Regions from separate parts of the Pseudomonas sp. NPDC089396 genome, predicted to be linked through region 3. Evidence: predicted binding sites of a transcription regulator. Region 3 holds the regulator's gene; each other region holds the start of a gene.
The links. Region 3 encodes FliA, which starts transcription of late flagellar genes. Its sites were predicted from a motif close to CTAAAGTTTNNNNNNNNNNNGCCGNTAA; they were not measured.
Positions count from the first base shown of each region.

Region 1: ACIPZB_RS10135 (methyl-accepting chemotaxis protein) is a predicted target of FliA. The motif match lies at 5,213-5,240, and genes of this name have one in related genera.
Region 2: ACIPZB_RS11835 (methyl-accepting chemotaxis protein) is a predicted target of FliA. The motif match lies at 4,515-4,542, and genes of this name have one in related genera.

Region 1 covers NZ_JBIVIC010000004.1:426,429-433,378, reverse strand. The annotation lists gene ACIPZB_RS10170 (MFS transporter) at 1-738, shown strand, start outside; gene ACIPZB_RS10165 (alpha/beta hydrolase family protein) at 709-1,746, opposite strand; gene ACIPZB_RS10160 (FMN-dependent NADH-azoreductase) at 1,883-2,494, opposite strand; gene ACIPZB_RS10155 (LysR substrate-binding domain-containing protein) at 2,629-3,531, shown strand; gene ACIPZB_RS10150 (MmcQ/YjbR family DNA-binding protein) at 3,524-3,883, shown strand; gene ACIPZB_RS10145 (DUF1294 domain-containing protein) at 3,892-4,254, opposite strand; gene ACIPZB_RS10140 (undecaprenyl-diphosphate phosphatase) at 4,255-5,085, opposite strand; gene ACIPZB_RS10135 (methyl-accepting chemotaxis protein) at 5,384-6,950, shown strand, end outside.
Region 2 covers NZ_JBIVIC010000005.1:337,012-343,961, forward strand. The annotation lists gene hflK (FtsH protease activity modulator HflK) at 1-768, shown strand, start outside; gene hflC (protease modulator HflC) at 768-1,637, shown strand; gene ACIPZB_RS11825 (ATP phosphoribosyltransferase regulatory subunit) at 1,928-3,115, shown strand; gene ACIPZB_RS11830 (adenylosuccinate synthase) at 3,172-4,464, shown strand; gene ACIPZB_RS11835 (methyl-accepting chemotaxis protein) at 4,731-6,665, shown strand; gene ACIPZB_RS11840 (DUF2867 domain-containing protein) at 6,777-6,950, shown strand, end outside.
Region 3 covers NZ_JBIVIC010000008.1:259,324-266,273, reverse strand. The annotation lists gene ACIPZB_RS17460 (protein phosphatase CheZ) at 1-98, opposite strand, end outside; gene ACIPZB_RS17455 (chemotaxis response regulator CheY) at 117-491, opposite strand; gene fliA (RNA polymerase sigma factor FliA) at 610-1,350, opposite strand; gene fleN (flagellar synthesis regulator FleN) at 1,347-2,180, opposite strand; gene flhF (flagellar biosynthesis protein FlhF) at 2,277-3,584, opposite strand; gene flhA (flagellar biosynthesis protein FlhA) at 3,596-5,725, opposite strand; gene flhB (flagellar biosynthesis protein FlhB) at 5,904-6,950, opposite strand, start outside.

The DNA of each region.
Region 1 (6,950 bases), on a different contig from region 3:
TCCTGGAACGGCATCGCGTCCTACGGTGCCATCGCGATTGGCGCGCCCATGGGCGTGGTGGCGGTCGATGGCTTTGATTTCAGTGTGCTGGGGCCAGCGCTGCTGGTGCTGGCCGGCTTCGCTTTGCTGGTGCTGCGCAAGCGCGCCGATGTGGTCGTGGTGCGCGGGGAGCGCCTGCCCTTCTGGTCGGCGTTCGGCCGGGTGGCCCCGTGCGGCCTAGGGCTGACCTTGGCGTCGATCGGCTATGGAACCCTGACCACCTTCGTTACCCTGTATTACCTGGAGCGCGGCTGGGTCGGCGCGGCCTGGTGCCTCAGTGCCTTTGGCCTGTGTTTCATCGTTTCGCGGCTGCTGTTCGTCAACGCGGTCAACCGTTTTGGCGGCTATAACGTGGCCGTCGCCTGCATGGCCACCGAGGTGCTCGGCTTGGGCCTGTTGTGGCTGGCGCCCTCGCCTGCCTGGGCACTACTGGGTGCCGGGCTTACCGGATTCGGGCTTTCACTGGTGTACCCCGCATTGGGTGTCGAAGCGATCAAGCAGGTGCCGAGCAGCAGCCGCGGTGCCGGGTTGGGCGCCTATGCGGTGTTCTTCGACATGGCGTTGGCCATCGCAGGGCCAGTGATGGGCGCGGTGGCGATGCACCTGGGCTATGCCTCGATCTTCTGTGTAGCGGCCTTGCTGGCCCTGGCCGGTGTTGGCCTGACGCTGCTACTGGCGCGGCGCGGCCGTCGCGCCTGAACGACCTGCATACGCTGGCGCGCCCAGGGTCTGGCTGAAGAACGCCGCGGTGTCGCGCTGCAGGGAATGATGGATATGACGCCGATCGACACCCTCGGCATCCTTGCACAGTACCGGCATACGCGCATGCTGCTCTTCGTCACAGCGGGCCATGAACACGAAATGCCCGGCGCCGGCGAGCAGGCGATAGTCCGGGGTCACGGGCAATTTGCGCGCCAGCGCCTCGGCATTTCGGTCCACCGCCACCAGCTGGTCGCTGTCGCCGCTGTAGATCAGTGCCGGGACCTTTACGCCGGCCAGGGCATGACGGCCGAACATCAGGCTCAGAGGCGCCATCAGCATCACCGCCCCCACCCGTGAGTCAGCCTGGGGGGCCAGCTCGTTGCGGTCGGCGATCAGCACCCCGTGAGTCTTGCAGGCGTCGGCATCGTTGGGGCGTTCGAGGCAGTATTTGCGCAGGCGGTCAAGGTCGGGCCGCGCGCCTGACAGGATCAGCGCCGTCTCGCCACCGGCCGAATAGCCGATCACGCCAACCTTGCCATCGTTCAGGTAGGGGCCCAGCAGCGCATCAACGCGGGCTGCGCTGATCGCGGCGCTGACCTGCAGCGGTCGGCCATACAGGTTACTCAAGGTGCCAAGGCGGCTGTGGTCGCGTGCGTTGTCGCCTGGATGCACCACCGCCACCACCACGAACCCCTGGCGAGCCAGAGATGTCGCCAGGTAATGCAAGGCCAGGGGGCTGCCGGTGTTGCCGTGGGAAAGCACCAGTAGGGGGAACTGGCCTGAGGCAACCGGAGCTTCCTCGGCGACGTCGACGGGGTAACCGTCGATGCGCAGGCTGCGGGGTGTGCCATGGGCGGGGTAGAAGGCCAAGGCCTGCATCGGGCGCGAATCGACCGGATCGTCCAGGGTCATGTGGTGCAGGCCGGCGACCCACGGGGCGGCCTCGGCATGGCCCAGCAGGCCGACGCACAGCAACGGTGCCAGCAAGCAGCGGAGGATGTTCATTGGCCGGCTACCCGAGCGGAGCGAGGGGATCACCAGAGGATAGGGCCGGTCGAGCGAGCAGCAGATGAAAGCTGGATGAAAAATGCGCCTGCACCGGCCTGTGGGTTAACAGGCCGGTGCAGTCAGGCTGGCCAGATCAGGCCGCCGCGAACAGCTCGTTGGCAATCTGCGCCTGTGCAGCATCGATCGCCTTGCTGCGGTGTTCCGGGCCGTAGGCCAGGCCATGGGCGCGGACGATTTCCAGGTCGGTGATACCGATGAAGCCCAGGAACACCTTGAGGAAGTCTTCGTGGCCGGCGCCGCTAGGCTGACCTGCGTGCAGGCCGCCGGCCGTGGACACCAGCACCACTTTCTTGTCACCGCACAGGCCTTCAGGGCCAGCCTCGGTGTAGCGGAAGGTCTTGCCAGCCTCGGCGACGCGGTCGATCCAGGCTTTGAGCTGGGTCGGCACGGTGAAGTTGTACATCGGCGCGCCAATCACCACGGCGTCGGCGGCCAGGAATTCTTCCAGGGTCTCGGCACTGAGCTTGGCCTCGAAGGTCTGGGCGGCATCACGCATGTCTTCCGGGGTGCCTGCCGCCACCAGGGTGGCCGCCGAGAAGTGGGCGATGGCATCGGCAGCGAGGTCGCGGTACACCACTTCGATGCTCGGATCAGCGGCTTTCCAGGCCTCGACCACTTCGCGGCTGAGTTGGCGAGAGGCGGAATTGTCGCCCAGGATGCTCGAATCGATATGCAACAGTTTCATGGGAATCTCCTGTGAATGAAGACCGCGGCGGTGGGCGATCACGATGGGGAGAATCCTACCTAGGCGTCGAATAGCTGATAAGTCGGCAAAAATGCGTTAGTTTGTCCCACAGGTAGAACAGTGAGACAGCCCTCATGCAAGACCTCAATGACCTCTTCTATTTTGCCCAAGTGGTCGAAGCCGGTGGTTTTGCCGCCGCCGGGCGTCAGCTGGGCATTCCCAAGTCGCGTTTGTCGCGCCGCATCGCAGAGCTCGAAGAACGTCTCGGCACCCGCCTGCTGCAACGCACCACGCGGCAGCTGAAGCTGACCACGGTCGGTGAACGCTACCTGCACCATTGCCAGGCCATGTTGATGGAGGCCGAGGCGGCCGACGAAGTAGTGGCCAGCATGAGCAGCGAGCCCCGGGGTCGCCTGCGGGTGTCCTGCCCGGTGGCGTTGGCTCATGCCTTCTTACCGGATGTGATCAGCCGCTTTCTGCAGCAGTACCCCCAGGTGCAATTGGACATGGTGCTGCTCAATCGCCGTGTCGACCTGATTTCCGAAGGCATCGATGTGGCCCTGCGCGTGCGCGACCTGGGCGACGAAGACCCGGCGCTGGTCACCCGCCGCCTGCGCCAGGCGCAGATGCAGCTGGTGGCCGCACCGGGCTTTGCCGACCATGTGCGTGACCCTGCCGAACTGGCCTCCCTGCCGGTGCTGGGCGCTGCCGAAGCCGACCGGCTGGTGCACTTTCGTTTACTTGGGCCCAATGGCCGGCAGCAGGAAATTGCCCTGGAGCCACGCCTGGCGATCGATGACTTCGTGGTACGCAATGCTGCCGTGCGCGCCGGGCTAGGGTTCACGGCCCTGCCGAGCATGTTCTGTGAAGAAGAGCTGGCACGCGGGGAGCTGGTACGGCTGCTGCCGGAGTGGTCGTTGCCAGGGGGCTACTTGCAGGCGGTGTACCCGCACCGGCGTGGGCTGTTACCGGCAGTGCGGGTGTGGATCGACCACCTGGCTACCTCATTCGAAGCCTGTGGAGAGCGTTATGTCTAAGCAGAAGATGACCGAGGACCAGGTGGCAGCCTTCTGCCTGAACCTGCCGGGCGCACGGGAAGACTACAAATGGGGCGGGATCCGAGTGTTCTCGGTGGCGGGCAACAAGATGTTCGCGGTCATCGGGCTGGCCGGGGCGGGATTATCGTTCAAGGTGGGCAACGAGCTGTTTCTGGGTTACTGCGACCGCCCTGGGGTGCGGCCGGCGCCGTACCTGGCGCGGGCGCACTGGGTCATCATGCAGCCCCCCTACCCGATGGGACGCGAGGAGCTGTGCGACCTGTTGCAGCGCTCGCACCAGCTGGTGGTGCGGCGGCTACCGAAGCGCTTGCAGGTGGGTTTGCTGATGTAAGCGGAGCACTACGACAGCAGGTGATTGCCCAGAAACAGCCAGTCGGCCCAGAACACCTGGTGAACCACCACGATGATCCAGAACACGACTTGATAGGAAACCTTGCGCGTCTTGTGCCGAAACAGTTGCTGGGCCACCAGCGCCCCCGGCCAGCCGCCGAGCAGTTCACTGGCGTGGAGCACCTTTTCGGGTGTACGCCAGCCCGCAGTGCGGGCCTGGTGCTTGTCCTGCCAATACAGCAGGACGGTGACCAGGCTAGCCGCCGGATACAGCCCCAGCGGCAACCACGATTGCCCGCTCCAGGCCATCTGCAGCGCCCCTGCCATGGGCAGCAGACACAGCACTGCCAGCGCCAGTAGCTTGATCCGCATTCAGCCGTTCGCCGTCGCCCAGTCGACCCAGCCGAACTGCCAGGTCGCCAGGATCAGCAAGCCGAACACGATGCGGTACCAGGCAAACGCCGCATAGCTATGGTTGGCGATGAACTTGAGCAGCGCACGCACCGCGATCATGGCGAAGATGAACGAGGTCACGAAGCCGATGGCGAACACCGGCAAGTCACTGGGCTGGAACAGATCACGGTACTTGTAGCCCGAGTACACCGCTGCACCGACCATGGTCGGCATCGCCAGGAAGAACGAAAACTCGGTGGCCGCCTTGCGAGACAGGCCGAACAGCAGGCCGCCGATGATGGTCGAGCCCGAGCGCGAGGTACCCGGAATCATCGCCAGGCACTGGACGAAGCCGATTTTCAGGGCATGCGACCAGCGCATGTCATCGACGTGATCGACCTCCACGCGGTGCGAACGGCGCTCGGCCCAGAGCATGATCACGCCACCCACGACCAGCGCGGCCGCCACGGTGATCGGGTTGAACAGGTAATGGTGAATCAGGTCGGCGAACAGCACGCCCAGCACCACGGCCGGCATGAACGCCAGCAGCAGGTTGCCCGTGAAACGCCGCGCCTTCGGCTGGCTGGCCAGGCCGAACACCACTTCGAGAATCTTGCCCCGAAACTCCCACACCACCGCCAGGATCGCCGCCAGCTGGATGATGATGTTGAACGCCATGGCCCGCTCACCGCCAAAACCGATCAGGTCGGCAACGATGATCTGGTGGCCGGTACTGGAGATCGGCAGAAACTCCGTCAGTCCTTCGACCACGCCTAAGATGATTGCCTGGAAGGCAGTCCAAAAATCCATCATTCCCCCGTTGAAGCACTGCTGATCGCAGGCCCCTTGTTCTTGATTTGCTTGTGATTGCCGCTCGCGGCGCGGCTCTTTTACAGCGACTGTTGGGTATAACGCCAGTAGAAAAGTTCACCCCGCCTAAAGGTTTCATCTTGCGCGGCCGAAATCCTAGCAGAGCAACCTGGCGATGGCTCGCGCGGCATGCCGTAACGTCACAACTAAATGGCACTTAGCCATTAGTCGGATACAGACTGACGGCAAAGCATGCTTGGATGCACTGAATAACAAGAACAATGCGGGAGTGCCGTTCATGAAGACCTTGAGGTCGATGTCGATCAGTCGCCGTCTGTGGCTGATCCTGCTGGTTGCGGTGGCGATGCTGGTGGTCCTCGGCCTGCTGATGCTGCGCCAGATCCACGGCGACCTGTACCAGGCCAAGGCAGAAAAGACCCGCCATGTGGTGCAGACCGCCGCGAGCGTGCTCACCTATTACCAGGGGCTGGAAGCCGCCGGCACGCTCAGCCGCGAGGCCGCCCAGCAGCAAGCGCTGCAAGTGGTGCGCGCGCTGCGCTACGACCAGGGCGACTACTTCTGGATCAACGACCTTGGGCCGAAGATGATCATGCACGCGGCCAACCCCAAGCTCGACGGCCAGGATCTTTCCGCCATCCGCGACCCGGACGGGTTTGCCGTGTTCAATGAAATGGCCGCCCTCGCCCGCAGCCAGGGCGCCGGCCCTGTCAACTACCGCTGGCCCAAACCCGGGGCCAGCGAGCCCGTGGCCAAGACTTCGTACATCCAGCTGTTCCAGCCGTGGGGTTGGGTTATCGGCTCGGGCGTGTATGTCGATGACGTTCAGGCCGAATTCGCGCGCCAGCTGCGTGACGCCTCCCTGGTCGGCGTGGGCGTTGCCTTGCTGATGGCCCTGGTGGTCATGCTGATCGCCCGCAGCATCGCCCGCCCGTTGCAGGAGGCAGTGCAGGCAATGGGCAACATCGCCAGCGGCGAAAGCGACCTTACCCGTCGCCTGGACACCCATGGCCGCGACGAAATCACCCAGCTCGGCGAGCACTTCAACCGCTTCAACGGCAAGCTCCAAGGCGTGGTCGGCCAGTTGCAGGACGCCGCCCATGCGCTGGCTCATTCCGCCGGGCATGTCGGCCACAATGCCGGCGCCGCGCAACAACACAGCGCCCAGCAGTCGCTGCAGATGGACCAGGTGGCGACCGCCGTCAATGAAGTCACCTACGCCGTTCAGGACGTGGCCAAGACTGCCGAACAGGCCGCCGGCGAAATGCAGGCCGCACAGCAACAGGTCGAGCATGGCCAGCAGGCCATCGACAGCAGCCTGCTGCAGATCGACCGCCTGTCACTGACCATCGACCAGGCGGTGCAGGTGATCCGCGACCTGGCGGGTCATAGCACCAAGATCGGTGGTGTGCTGGAGGTGATTCGCGCCATTGCCGAGCAGACCAACCTACTCGCCCTCAACGCAGCGATCGAAGCCGCGCGGGCCGGCGAACAGGGTCGCGGCTTTGCCGTGGTGGCCGACGAAGTGCGCCTGCTGGCCCAGCGCACGGCGCAATCGACCGCCGAGATACACACCATGATCGAATACCTGCAAAAGCAGTCGGACGCCGCGGTCAAGGCCATCGATACCAGCAGCGAGGCGTCGCGCCAGACCGTCGAGCAAGCCCGCGAGGCCGGCTCCAGCCTGAGTGCCATCAACCAGGCACTGCACAGCCTCACCGCGCTCAACGCATCGATCGCCAGCGCGACGTTGCAGCAGTCGCATGTGGTCGAGGAAATCAATCGCAATGTGCTGGATACCGCCGGGCTGTCTCAGCAGACCGCCGAAGCGGCGCGTCAGTCCAGTG
Region 2 (6,950 bases), on a different contig from region 3:
CAGATGCTCACCGAAGACGAGAACATCGTCGAGGTGCCCCTGACCGTCCAGTACAAGATCAGCAACCTGCAGGACTTCGTGCTCAACGTCGACCAGCCCGAGGTGAGCCTGCAGCATGCCACCGACAGCGCCCTGCGCCACGTGGTGGGTTCCACATCGATGGACCAGGTACTGACCGAAGGCCGTGAGCAGATGGCCGTGGATATCCGCGAACGCCTGCAGCGCTTCCTCGACAACTACCGTACCGGCATCACCGTTACCCAGGTCAACGTACAGAGCGCGGCTGCCCCGCGTGAAGTACAGGAAGCCTTCGATGACGTGATCCGTGCCCGCGAAGACGAGCAGCGTGCCCGCAACCAGGCCGAGTCCTACGCCAACGGCGTGGTGCCGGAAGCCCGTGGTCAGGCCCAGCGCATCATCGAGGACGCCAACGGTTACCGCGACGAAGTCATCGCTCGCGCCAAGGGTGAGGCTGACCGCTTCATCAAGCTGGTCGCCGAGTACCACAAGGCACCTGACGTGACCCGTCAGCGTCTGTACCTGGAGACCATGCAAGAGGTCTACAGCAATTCGAGCAAGGTCATGGTGGCGACCAAGGACGGGCAGAACAACCTGCTCTACCTGCCGCTGGACAAGATGGTCGAAGGCAGCCGCAACACGTCCGCACCTGTCACCGGCGTTACCCCGTCGGCCAACGATGCAGCAGCGCGTGCGGCGCAGGACCTTCAACAGCAACAGCAGCAGATGCGTACTAGGGAGAGCCGCTGATGAGCAATAGATCGCTGATCGCCCTGATCGCCGCTGTGGTCCTGGCCATCGTGGCCTGGAACAGCTTCTACATCGTGTCCCAGACCGAGCGCGCGGTACTGCTGCGCTTCGGTAAGGTGGTCCAGGCGGATGTCCAGCCGGGGCTGCATGTGAAGATCCCGTATGTGAACCAGGTCCGCAAGTTCGACGCCCGCCTGATGACCCTCGACGCCCCGACCCAGCGGTTCCTGACCCTGGAGAAGAAAGCGGTGATGGTCGACGCCTACGCCAAGTGGCGCGTCAAGGATGCCGAGCGCTTCTACACTGCCACTTCCGGCATGAAGCAGATCGCCGACGAGCGTCTGTCGCGCCGTCTGGAAAGCGGCCTGCGCGACCAATTCGGTAAGCGTACCCTGCACGAAGTGGTGTCCGGTGAACGTGACGCGCTGATGGCTGACATCACCGCCTCGCTGAACCGCATGGCCAGTAAAGAGTTGGGAATCGAGGTGGTCGACGTGCGCGTCAAGGCCATCGACCTGCCGAAAGAAGTCAACCGCAGCGTGTTCGACCGCATGAGCACCGAGCGTGAGCGCGAAGCTCGCGAGCATCGTGCCAAGGGTAACGAGCTGGCCGAGGGTATCCGCGCGGATGCCGATCGTCAGCGCCGTGTACTGCTGGCCGAAGCCTATCGCGAAGCGGAGGAAACCCGTGGTGACGGCGACGCCCAGGCGGCCGCCATCTATGCCAAGGCCTACAGCCAGGACGCTGATTTCTATGCGTTCCACCGTAGCCTGCAGGCATACCGCGAGAGCTTCTCGAGCAAGAGCGACGTGCTGGTCCTGGATCCGAAGAACGAGTTCTTCCGCTACCTGGACAAGAGCAAGCCCTGATGCTCTGTTGAGGAAACACCCCGCCTGGCAGCTAAAACTCCAGGCAGGGTGCATCCTGAATGAAAAGGGGTGTATGATGCGGCAGCCGGGAAATTTCCCGGCTTTTTTGCGTCTGCAAGGTTGATTGGCAAACGGCCAGTTGACGGCTTGGTCAGGTCGCAAGGCAATTCGAGGGTATTGGGTACGGTGGTGGCGCTGGGATCAGTGCTGCCCGCTGCTGTGCGCCAATGCCTGCTTTACTGACGGCTCGCCTGCTGGCAAGCCGCCCGGACCAGAGGGGAAATGGCGTAATGGCAACGGTAGACCGCTGGCTGCTGCCAGATGGCATCGAGGAAGTACTGCCACCTGAGGCTGCGCGCATCGAGATCGCGCGCCGCCAGGTGTTGGACCTGTTCCAGAGTTGGGGCTACGAACTGGTCGTCACCCCGCATATCGAGTACCTGGAGTCGCTGCTCACCGGCGCCGGCCAGGACCTGGACCAGCGCACATTCAAGGTGGTCGACCCACAGTCCGGCCGCCTGATGGGCTTCCGCGCCGACTTCACCCCGCAGGTAGCGCGCATCGACGCGCACACCCTGCGCCGCGAAGGCCCGAGCCGCCTGTGCTACGCCGGCAGCGTGCTGCACGCCCAGCCGCGTGCCCTGTCCACCTCGCGCAGCCCGATCCAGCTGGGTGCCGAGCTGTACGGCGATGCCAGCCCCACCAGCGATGTGGAGGTCATCAGCCTGATGCTCGCCACGCTGCAACTGACCGACGTCGCGGATGTGCACATGGACCTCGGTCATGTCGGCATCTACCGCGGCCTGGCGCGCGCCGCCGGCCTGTCGGGCGCAGTCGAGCAGCAGTTGTTCGACGCCCTGCAGCGCAAGTCGGTGGATGAAGTGCAGGCGCTGACCGCCGACCTGCCGAAGGACCTGGGCAACATGCTGCGCGCCCTGGTCGAGCTGTGCGGTGGTCGCGAAGTGCTGGCCGAAGCCCGCGTGCGCCTGGGCCGTGCCCCGGCCAGCGTGCTGGCAGCGCTGGACGACCTGCTGGCGATTGCCGACCGTCTGGCGTCGCGTTACCCCGAGCTGCCGCTGTACTTCGACCTCGGCGAGTTGCGCGGCTACAACTACCACACCGGTGTGGTGTTCGCGGTGTTCGTCCCGGGCGAAGGTCAATCGATCGCCCAGGGCGGCCGCTATGACGACATCGGTGCCGATTTCGGCCGGGCGCGCCCGGCCACCGGCTTTTCCACGGATTTGAAGACCCTGGTCACACTGGGGCGAGCGGAGGTCGTATTGCCTGCTGGCGGCATCTGGATGCCCGACAGTGGCGACGCGGCCCTCTGGCAGCAGGTCTGCCAGTTGCGCAACGAGGGCCAGCGTGTGGTCCAGGCCCTGCCTGGCCAGCCGTTGAGTGCTGCTCTCGAGGCGGATTGTGATCGGCAATTGATTCAGCAAGACGGGCGCTGGCAGGTACTGCCGCTGACCCAATGAGTTTCTGCGCCGGCAATTGGCCGGCAACCAAGTTTGCGTGAATGAGGACAAGTGTTATGGGTAAGAATGTCGTCGTCCTGGGCACCCAATGGGGTGATGAGGGCAAAGGCAAGATCGTTGATCTGCTGACCGAACATGCTGCCGCTGTAGTGCGCTACCAGGGTGGCCACAACGCGGGCCACACCCTGGTGATCAACGGTGAAAAAACCGTTCTGCACCTGATTCCGTCCGGCATCCTGCGTGAAGGCGTTCAGTGCCTGATCGGCAACGGCGTGGTCGTTGCCCCAGATGCCCTGATGCGTGAAATCACCAAGCTGGAAGAGAAGGGCGTACCGGTACGCGAGCGCCTGCGCATCAGCCCTGCTGCGCCGCTGATCCTGTCGTACCACGTGGCCCTGGACCAGGCCCGCGAGAAAGCCCGGGGCGAAGCCAAGATCGGCACCACCGGCCGCGGTATCGGCCCAGCCTACGAAGACAAGGTCGCTCGCCGCGGCCTGCGCGTTGGCGACCTGTTCCACCGCGAGCGTTTCGCTGCCAAGCTGGGTGAGCTGCTGGATTACCACAACTTCCAGCTGGTGAACTACTACAAAGAGCCGGCCATCGACTTCCAGCAGACCCTGGACGAGTGCATGGCCTACGCCGAACAGCTCAAGCCGATGATGCTCGACGTCACCGCCGAGCTGCACAACCTGCGTCGCGCCGGCAAGGACATCATGTTCGAAGGCGCCCAGGGCTCGCTGCTGGACATCGACCACGGTACCTACCCGTACGTCACCAGCTCCAACACCACTGCTGGCGGTATCTCCACCGGTTCCGGCGTTGGCCCGATGTACCTGGACTACATCCTCGGCATCACCAAGGCCTACACCACCCGTGTAGGTTCCGGCCCATTCCCGACCGAGCTGTTCGACGAGACCGGTGCGACCCTGGCCAAGCGTGGTCACGAGTTCGGTTCGACTACCGGCCGTGCCCGTCGTTGCGGCTGGTTCGATGCCGTCATCCTGCGTCGCGCCATCGACGTCAACAGCATCTCGGGCATCTGCCTGACCAAGCTGGACGTGCTGGACGGCCTGGAAACCATCAACATCTGCGTTGGCTACAAGAACGAGAACGGCGCCGTCATCGACGCACCGTCCGATGCTGACAGCTACATCGGCCTGGAGCCGGTGTACGAAGAGATGCCAGGCTGGAGCGAGTCGACCCTGGGTGCCAAGACCCTGGAAGAGCTGCCAGAAGCTGCTCGCGCTTACATCAAGCGCATCGAGGAGCTGACCGGCGCGCCGATCGACATCATCTCCACCGGCCCGGATCGCAACGAGACCATCGTGCTGCGTCATCCGTTCGCCTGATCTGCCTTCCAGGCTGATCTGACGCCGTGGTCCTGAAAGGGGCTGCGGCGTTTTTGTTTCTGCGCTTATCGCCGGCAAGCCGGCTCCCACAGCCTGAAAGCGGCGCGGTCTCTGTGGGAGCCGGCTTGCCGGCGATAGGGCCAGTACAAATCGCTCGCTGCTAGACCTTGGCGCATATCCCTGCTGCCCTCGGCACAACCCTTGCTGTAAGAAGTTTCTGCGGATGCCATCAAAATAATGGCGCCAGAAAGCACGAGGGTTTCACCGTGTCTGCCATCCTCTCACTGTTACGAAGCCGCCTGTTGCGGCCTGTGTTTGTTGCCTTGGGTATCGCCCTTTTGGTGCAGGTGCTGGTCGCCGTTGCGCTGACACGAAGCACCGTCACCGCCCTTGAGGCCGACCTGGGTGAACGCCTGGGTAACGACAGCCGCAAGCTTGCCAGCGAGCTGGAGCAAGCCGGGCAGGACGTCCGTTCGGGCCTTGAAGGTCTCTCCAGCAGCACCCGCCAGCGCCTCAGCGCGGGCCTGTCCGAGCGTTTGCAAAGCGAGCAGCAGCAGCTGCGCGCCACGTTGGAAAAGAACCTCAAGGATTCCGCCAACGACATGGCCGAACTGCTGGCTTCAGTCGCCCCGCGGGCGATCTGGGACAACGACGTGCCGACGCTCTCCGACTTCGCCCGCCGCGCCCAGCGCAACCCCAACGTCTTGTTCGTGATCTACGACGACGCCCAGGGCCAGCACCTGACCCGTTACCTGAACCGGCAGAACCCGATCAACCAGGCCCTGATCGAGAAAGGCCAGGGCGAACGGGCGCTGGACAAGGTGCTGGAGGCTGCCCGCCGCGACCCTTCGGTGTACTTCGTCGAGGCTTCGATCAACCCTAATGGCGCGGAAATCGGCAAGGTGCTGATGGGGGTCTCCACTGCCGGTGTCGACCAGGAGCTCAAGGCCCTGGACCAGCGCTTCAGTGCCTTGATCGCCAGTGGCGGGCAGTTGGTCGGCGACAGCCTCGGTGCCGCTGCGGCAGACAGCGGCAAGGCCCTGCGTGAGCGGCTGGAAACTGCACAGAGCAGTGCCACGGCGATGCAGGCCAATACCGCGCAAACCGTGCGCGATGCGGCTGCAGAGCTGCGTTGGCGGATCGGCCTGGGCCTGGTGCTGGTAGGCCTGGGTGTATTGATTGTGGTCGCCCTGGTGCTGGGCCGTCGTGTGCTGAGCAAGCTGCGCCTGCTGATCGCCGCGCTCAACGACCTGGCAGCCGGGGAGGGCGACCTGACCAAGCGCGTCAACCTCGACAGCCGAGACGAAATCGGCGACATGGCCTCGGCGGTCAACCGCTTCGTCGACAAGCTTCAGCCGATCGTGCGCGAGGCGGGTGAAGTGGCGCAGCGTACCGGCGTCGAAATCGGTGCCATGGCCCAGCGCAACGCTGGCGCCGATGCTTCAGCGGCCTTGCAGCGCGATGAAGTGGCAGCCAGCCTGCGTGATCTGTCCAGCATGGCCGACGAAGCCCAGGCCGAAAGCCATGCGATGCAGGCGGCGCTGCGCCAGATGGTGGATATTCGCCAGGCCACCGATGAGAACAGCCGCACCTCTACGCAACTGGCTGGCCTGATCGAGAACCTCGCCGGCCAGGTCGAAACCGGCTCGCAAGTCATCGAGCGGCTGGCCAAGCAGAGCGAGCAGATCGAAGTGGTGTTGACCGTGATTCACGGTATCGCTGAACAGACCAACCTGCTGGCGCTCAACGCCGCCATCGAAGCCGCGCGTGCCGGCGAGACCGGGCGTGGTTTCGCCGTGGTGGCCGACGAGGTGCGGGCGCTGGCGAGCAAGACGCAAAGCTCCACGGGGGATATCCAGGCGCATATCTCGGCGCTGCAGAAGGGCGCCAAGGAGGCGGTGGCCACCATCAGCCAGGCCGGTCTCAAGGCCAGCGAAGGCCTGCTGGTACTGCGCGACAACGAGCGCCGTCAGCAGTCGGTACAGGCGGCGGTGGAGCAGGTGCATGCGGCGATCGGTCTGGCTACCCGGGCTGCCGAACAGCAGGCGAATGGGGCTCAAGCCGTGCGCGGCCGCGTGGAGAACATCCATGCCCAGGCCGAGCGCTCGGCCGAAGTGGTGATGCAGACCACCGCCAGCAGCAAGGTCCTGGATGACCTGGCAGCGCAATTGCGCGCCAGCCTGGGCCAGTTCAGGGCCTGAGATCGCCTACTTCCCCATCGCCGGCAAGCCGGCGATGGGCCGTCCAGCGGCCCCAGTACAGAATGCCCCTTTGCTAAGCTGTCAGGCGACCCATGACAAAAGGATTTGTACATGCCCGCCCAATTGCTCGCCGCCCCGGCCGACCTGGACTTCCTTCACAGCGCTAGCGTACCGCTGACAACCCCGCTCACCGCCCTGCAAGCCTATTGCGCGATGACCTCTCACATCCCCGGCTGGCTGGCTGGCGCCTTTCGCCTGCGCGACTTCATCTCCCGCCGGTTCAAC
Region 3 (6,950 bases):
TCGCCGAAACGCCCCCGCTCCAGGCTTTCGACCAACTCCTGGGCATGCTTCTTCAGGGTCGATTCGAACTCCCCCAAAGATGTTTGTGTTGATTCCATGGCGCCCCCTGACGTGACTCAGCCGTTGACGCGTTCGAAGATCTTCTCGATCTTTTCTTTGAGCACCTGGGCGGTGAACGGCTTGACCACGTATCCATTGACGCCGGCCTGGGCCGCTTCGATGATCTGGTCGCGCTTGGCTTCGGCGGTCACCATCAGCACCGGCATACCCTTCAGGCGCTCGTGGGCGCGCACCTTGCGCAGCAGGTCGATGCCGGACATGCCAGGCATGTTCCAGTCGGTCACCAGGAAGTCGTAATGGCCGTTCTCGAGCATCGGCAGCGCCGTGGTGCCGTCGTCGGCCTCGTCGGTGTTGGTGAAGCCAAGGTCACGCAACAGATTCTTGATGATCCGCCGCATCGTCGAAAAATCGTCAACGATGAGGATTTTCATGTCTTTGTTCAATTAGACCTCCAAGCAGTCTCAAACGCGCTCGGCCCCGAGCGCGCATTCAATCAATTCGGTGCAACATGGAAAACGCACGTGGAAAACGACTGCAACGACCCCAGGCTCAGCGAGCCCGCCATTCTCCCAGGCGGCTGCGCAGGCGCGCGGCACACTGGCTGTGCAGCTGGCTGACACGCGATTCGCTGACCCCCAGCACCTCACCGATTTCCTTGAGGTTCAGCTCTTCGTCGTAGTACAGCGCCAGCACCAGCCGCTCACGCTCCGGCAAGTTGGCGATGGCATCGGTCAGGGCGACCTGGAAGCGCTCGTCTTCCAGGTCGCGCGATGGCTCGACCTGACCACTGGCGCCGTCCTCGTGCAGCCCTTCGTGCTCGCCGTCCTGCAACAGGTCGTCGAAACTGAACAGGCGGCTGCCCAGGGTATCGTTCAAGATCCCGTAGTAATCATCGAGACTCAATTGGAGTTCGGCAGCAACTTCATGATCTTTAGCGTCGCGGCCGGTTCTGGCTTCAACGGCGCGCATCGCGTCGCTGACCATGCGGGTGTTGCGGTGCACCGAACGCGGCGCCCAATCGCCCTTGCGCACCTCGTCGAGCATGGCGCCGCGGATGCGGATACCGGCGTAGGTTTCGAAGCTGGCGCCCTTGCTGGCGTCGTACTTGTTGGCGACTTCCAGCAGGCCGATCATGCCGGCCTGGATCAGATCTTCGACCTGCACATTGGCAGGCAGGCGCGCCAGCAGGTGATAGGCAATGCGCTTGACCAACGGGGCGTAGCGTTCGATCAATTCGTACTGGGCGTCCTTGGACGCCTTGCTGTACATCTTGAAACCGCTCGCGTTCATAGCACCGGCCCTGCACTGGTGGGTTGCACCAGGCGCTCGACGAAGAACTCCAGGTGACCGCGCGGGTTGGCCGGCAGCGGCCAGCTGTCGACCTTCTGGGCGATAGCCTTGAAGGCCAGCGCACACTTGGAGCGCGGGAAGGCTTCATACACGGCCCGCTGCTTCTGCACCGCCTTGCGCACGCACTCGTCGTAAGGCACGGCGCCCACGTATTGCAGGGCGACGTCGAGGAAACGGTCGGTGACCTTGGTCAGCTTGGCGAACAGGTTGCGCCCTTCCTGCGGGCTCTGCGCCATGTTGGCCAGCACGCGGAAACGGTTCATCCCGTAGTCGCGGTTGAGCAGTTTGATCAGCGCGTAGGCGTCGGTGATGGAGGTCGGTTCGTCGCAGACCACCAGCAACACTTCCTGGGCGGCGCGAACGAAACTGACTACCGACTCACCAATACCGGCGGCGGTGTCGATCACCAGCACGTCGAGGTTGTCGCCAATCTCGCTGAACGCCTGGATCAGCCCGGCATGCTGGGCTGGCGCCAGGTGCACCATGCTCTGGGTGCCCGAGGCCGCCGGCACGATACGCACACCGCCCGGCCCCTGCAGCAGCACGTCGCGCAGCTCGCAGCGGCCTTCGATCACGTCGGCCAAAGTGCGTTTCGGGGTCAGGCCCAGCAACACGTCGACATTGGCCAGGCCCAGGTCGGCGTCCAGCAACATGACCCGGCGACCGAGTTCGGCCAGCGCCAGGGACAGGTTCACTGAAACGTTAGTTTTGCCGACGCCACCTTTACCACCGGTCACGGCGATCACCTGTACGGGATGCATGCTACCCATGTTTGTTGTTTACCTTGTCTCGCTTGGACCCAAGCCACACGAGGGGCATTACAGCAGCCCCTTTGGTGTAGGTATTTTGCACACGCTTCATCATCATCAACCCGCTCGTCGTGGGTTGTGATAGAGATCAGCGAACATGTCGGCCATGGCCTCTTCGCTGGGCTCGTCCTGCATCTGCACATTGACGGCGCGGGTCACCAGCTGGTGCGGGCGCGGCAAATGCAGGTCGTCAGGAATGCGCGGGCCGTCCGTCAGGTAGGCCACGGGCAGTTCATGACTGATGGCCAGGCTCAGCACATCGCCGAGGCTCGCCGTTTCATCGAGTTTGGTCAGGATGCAACCGGCCAGGCCGCAGCGCTTGTAGCTGTGGTAGGCGGCCGTCAGCACCTGCTTCTGGCTGGTGGTGGCCAGCACCAGGTAGTTCTTCGAGGCGATGCCGCGCCCGGCCAGGGTTTCCAGTTGCATGCGCAGGGCCGGGTCGCTGGCCTGCAGGCCGGCGGTATCGATCAGCACCACGCGCTTGCGCAGCAGCGGCTCCAGCGCCTGGGCCAGCGACTGGCCCGGGTCGACGTAGGTCACCGGTACATTGAGAATGCGGCCCAGGGTCTTGAGCTGCTCCTGGGCGCCGATACGGAAGCTGTCCATGCTCACCAGGGCCAGGCTCTGCGGGCCGTACTTGAGCACGTAGCGCGCCGCCAGCTTGGCCAGGGTGGTGGTCTTGCCCATGCCGGCCGGGCCCACCATGGCGATCACCCCGCCCTCCTCGATTGGCTCGACCTCGGGTACTTCGATCATCCGCGCCAGGTGTGCCAGCAGCATGCGCCAGGCATGACGCGGCTCTTCGATCTCGCCGGTGAGCTCGAGCAGTTCGCGGGCGATCGGTCCGGACAAGCCGATGCGCTGCAGACGACGCCACACGTTGGCTTGCGCCGGCTTGCTGCCCTGCAGCTGGTTCCAGGCCAGCGAACCGAGCTGCACTTCGAGCAGCTCGCGCAGGCCCGTGAGCTCCGAGCGCATGGCATCGAACAGGCGTTGGTCGACCGCTGCCGGCGCAGGCGCGGCAGCAGCGGCTGGCGCCTCCACGTGCGGCTCGATCAGAGGCTCCGAGGCAGTCAGCGACTGGCCGGCGAACAATTGGCGGTTGCCTTCGCTGGCATCTTCGCGGTTGTCCAGCTCGGCCTGGGCGGTAGCGATGCGCGTCTGAGTCTTGCGCAGCTCTTCTTCGAGCTCGACGTTGGGCACACGCGGGGCCAGCGCGGACAGCTTGTAGTCCAGCGCCGCCGTCAGTTCGACACCGCCGGCGATGCGGCGGTTACCGATGATGGCGGCATCGGCGCCCAGCTCATCACGGACCAGCTTCATGGCCTGACGCATATCGGCGGCGAAAAAACGCTTAACTTGCATAACCCACTACCTCAGCCATTGGGGCCCACGGTGGCAACGATGGTGACTTGCTTGTTGTCAGGTATTTCCTGATACGCCAGAACATGCAAATTCGGTACAGCCAGGCGACCGAAGCGCGACAGCATGGCGCGGATCGGGCCGGCGACCAGAAGGATGGCCGGCTGCCCTTGCACCTCCTGGCGCTGGGCCGCTTCGATCAACGAACGCTGCAGCTTTTCGGCCATGCTCGGTTCCAGAAGAACACCGTCTTCCTGACCTTGCCCGGCCCTTTGCAGACTATTGAGCAAAATCTGTTCCAACCTTGGCTCAAGGGTGATGACAGGCAGCTCGGACTCAACGCCGACAATGCTTTGCACGATAGCGCGACACAATCCGACGCGCACTGCCGCCACCAGCGCGGCGGTATCTTGACTCTTGCCGGCATTGTTCGCGATGGCCTCGGCAATGCTGCGAATATCACGCACCGGTACTTGCTCGGCGAGCAACGCTTGCAGGACCTTGAGCAGCCCCGACAAGGAAATGACGCCCGGCACCAACTCCTCGGCAAGTTTAGGCGAAGCTTTGGACAATACCTGCAGCAATTGCTGGACTTCCTCGTGACCGATCAGCTCGTGACAGTGCTTCTGCAGGATCTGGTTGAGGTGGGTGGCAACCACGGTGCTGGCATCGACCACGGTATAGCCCAGCGACTGCGCCTGGGCACGCTGGCCGACATCGATCCACACCGCCTCCAGGCCGAACGCAGGGTCGCGCGCAGCGATGCCATTGAGGGTGCCGAACACCTGGCCCGGATTGATCGCAAGTTCCCGGTCCGGGTAGATCTCGGCTTCGGCCAGGATCACCCCCATCAGTGTCAGGCGGTAGGCGCTCGGCTGCAGGTCGAGGTTGTCACGGATATGCACGGTGGGCATGAGGAATCCCAGGTCCTGGGACAGCTTCTTGCGCACGCCCTTGATCCGCGCCAGCAACTGGCCGCCCTGGTTGCGGTCGACCAGCGGAATCAACCGGTAGCCGACCTCCAGGCCGATCATGTCGATGGGCGTCACGTCGTCCCAGCCCAACTCTTTGGTTTCCAGGGCACGTTGCGGCGAGGGCAGCAGGTCTTGCTGGCGCTGCACCTCCTGCTGCGCCGCCAGCTTGGCCTTCTGCTGCTTCTTCCACACAAGGTATGCGCCGCCACCAGCCAGCAGGCCAAGGCTGAGGAAGGCGATGTGCGGCATCCCCGGTACCAGGCCCATGACGATCATCAGCGCGCCGGAAACAGCCAGGGCCCGGGGCGAATCGAACATCTGCCGGTTGATCAGCTTGCCCATGTCTTCGGAGCCCGAGGCACGGGTGACCATGATCGCGGCGGCGGTGGACAGCAGCAGTGATGGCAATTGCGCCACCAAACCGTCACCGATGGTCAACAGGGCATAGACCTTGCCGGCGTCGCCGAAGCTCATGCCGTGTTGCAGCATGCCGATGAGCATGCCGCCGATCAGGTTGATGAACAGGATCAGCAGGCCGGCGATGGCGTCACCACGGACGAACTTGCTGGCACCGTCCATCGAGCCATAGAACTCGGCCTCCTGGGCCACCTCGGCGCGGCGCGACTTGGCCTGGGCCTGGTCGATCAGGCCGGCGTTGAGGTCGGCGTCGATGGCCATCTGCTTGCCGGGCATGGCGTCGAGGGTGAAACGCGCGCTCACTTCGGAGATACGCCCGGCGCCCTTGGTCACCACCACGAAGTTGATGATCATGAGGATGGCGAACACCACTGCACCCACGACATAGTTGCCGCCGATGACCACTTCACCGAAGGCCTGGATCACCTTGCCCGCGGCGCCATGGCCTTCCTGGCCGTGGAGCATGACCACGCGCGTGGAAGCGACGTTCAGGGCCAGGCGCAACAGCGTGGCGACCAGCAGGATGGTGGGGAACGCGGCGAAATCCAGCGGGCGCAGGGCGTACACGCAAACCAGCAGGACCACGATCGACAGGGCGATGTTGAAGGTGAAGAACACGTCGAGCAGGAACGGCGGTATCGGCAACATCATCATTGCCAACATCACCAGCAGCAGCAGCGGCACCCCCAGGTTGCCCCGGCCGAGACCGGCCAGGTTGTGGCGGGCGTTGCTGATTAACTGAGTGCGATCCACCGCGAGTCCTCTTCATGCAAAACTTTGACGCCCAAGGGGCGCTTGGGCGTGGCTCTGCAAGAAGCCTTCCAACTTTGGGTTTTGCGCTGTCAGCGCCGGCCTTATCGCCGGCAAGCCGGCTCCCACAGGTACAGCGCTGCCCTTCCCTGTGGGAGCCGGCTTGCCGGCGATAGGGCCCTCAACTGTCGCGGCGCAGGTCCGGCGGAATCGGCAGGTCCTCCTTCAACGGCTCCGGTCGCTTGCCCTTGCCAGAACGGTACTGGCGAATCTGGAACACATAAGCCAGCACCTGCGCCACCGCCAGGTACAACCCCGCCGGGATCTCCTGTTCGACTTCGGTGGAGTAGTAGATCGCCCGCGCCAGGGCCGGCGATTCAAGAATCTGCACCTTGTGCTCCACGCCGATCTCGCGAATCTTCAAGGCGATGAAATCAGTCCCCTTGGCCAGCAGCAACGGCGCCGCCCCGCCCTTCTCCGGGTCGTACTGCAACGCCACCGCATAATGCGTCGGGTTGGTGATGATCACATCGGCCTGGGGCACCGCCGCCATCATGCGCCGCTGCGACACCTCACGCTGCAACTGGCGGATGCGCTGCTTGACCTCAGGCTTACCCTCGCTGTCCTTGTACTCGTCCTTGACCTCCTGCTTGGTCATCTTCAGCTTCTTGTGCGTCTGGTACAGCTGGAACGGCACGTCCGCCGCCGCGATCAGCAGCAGCCCCGCCGCCATCCACAGGGCGCTCCAGCCCACCACCTGGACGCTGTGGATGATCGCCTGCTCCAGCGGCTCGTTGGCAATCGCCAGCAGCGCCTGGCGGTCATTGACCAGCACCACCAGCGCCACCACCAGAATGACGATGAATTTGGCGATGGCCTTGAGCAGTTCGGTCAGGGCGTTCATCGAGAACATCCGCTTGACCCCCGACAGCGGGTTCATGCGGCTGAATTTCGGCTGCAGCAGGCTGCCAGAGAACAGAAAGCCGCCCAGGGCGATAGGGGCGACGAAGGCAATCACGAACAGCAGGATCAGCACCGGCTGCACCGCCCAGATCGCCATCTTGCCCGAGGCCAGCAAGAAGGCCCCCATGGCGCGCTCGTCAACGATCACTTCGCGGGTCAGGCTGAAGTTCAGCCGCATCATGGCCAGCAGCGTCTCGGCCAGGTGCCCGCCGAAGGCCAGCAGGCCGCCGGCACCGGCCAGGGTCACCGCCACCGTGTTCAGCTC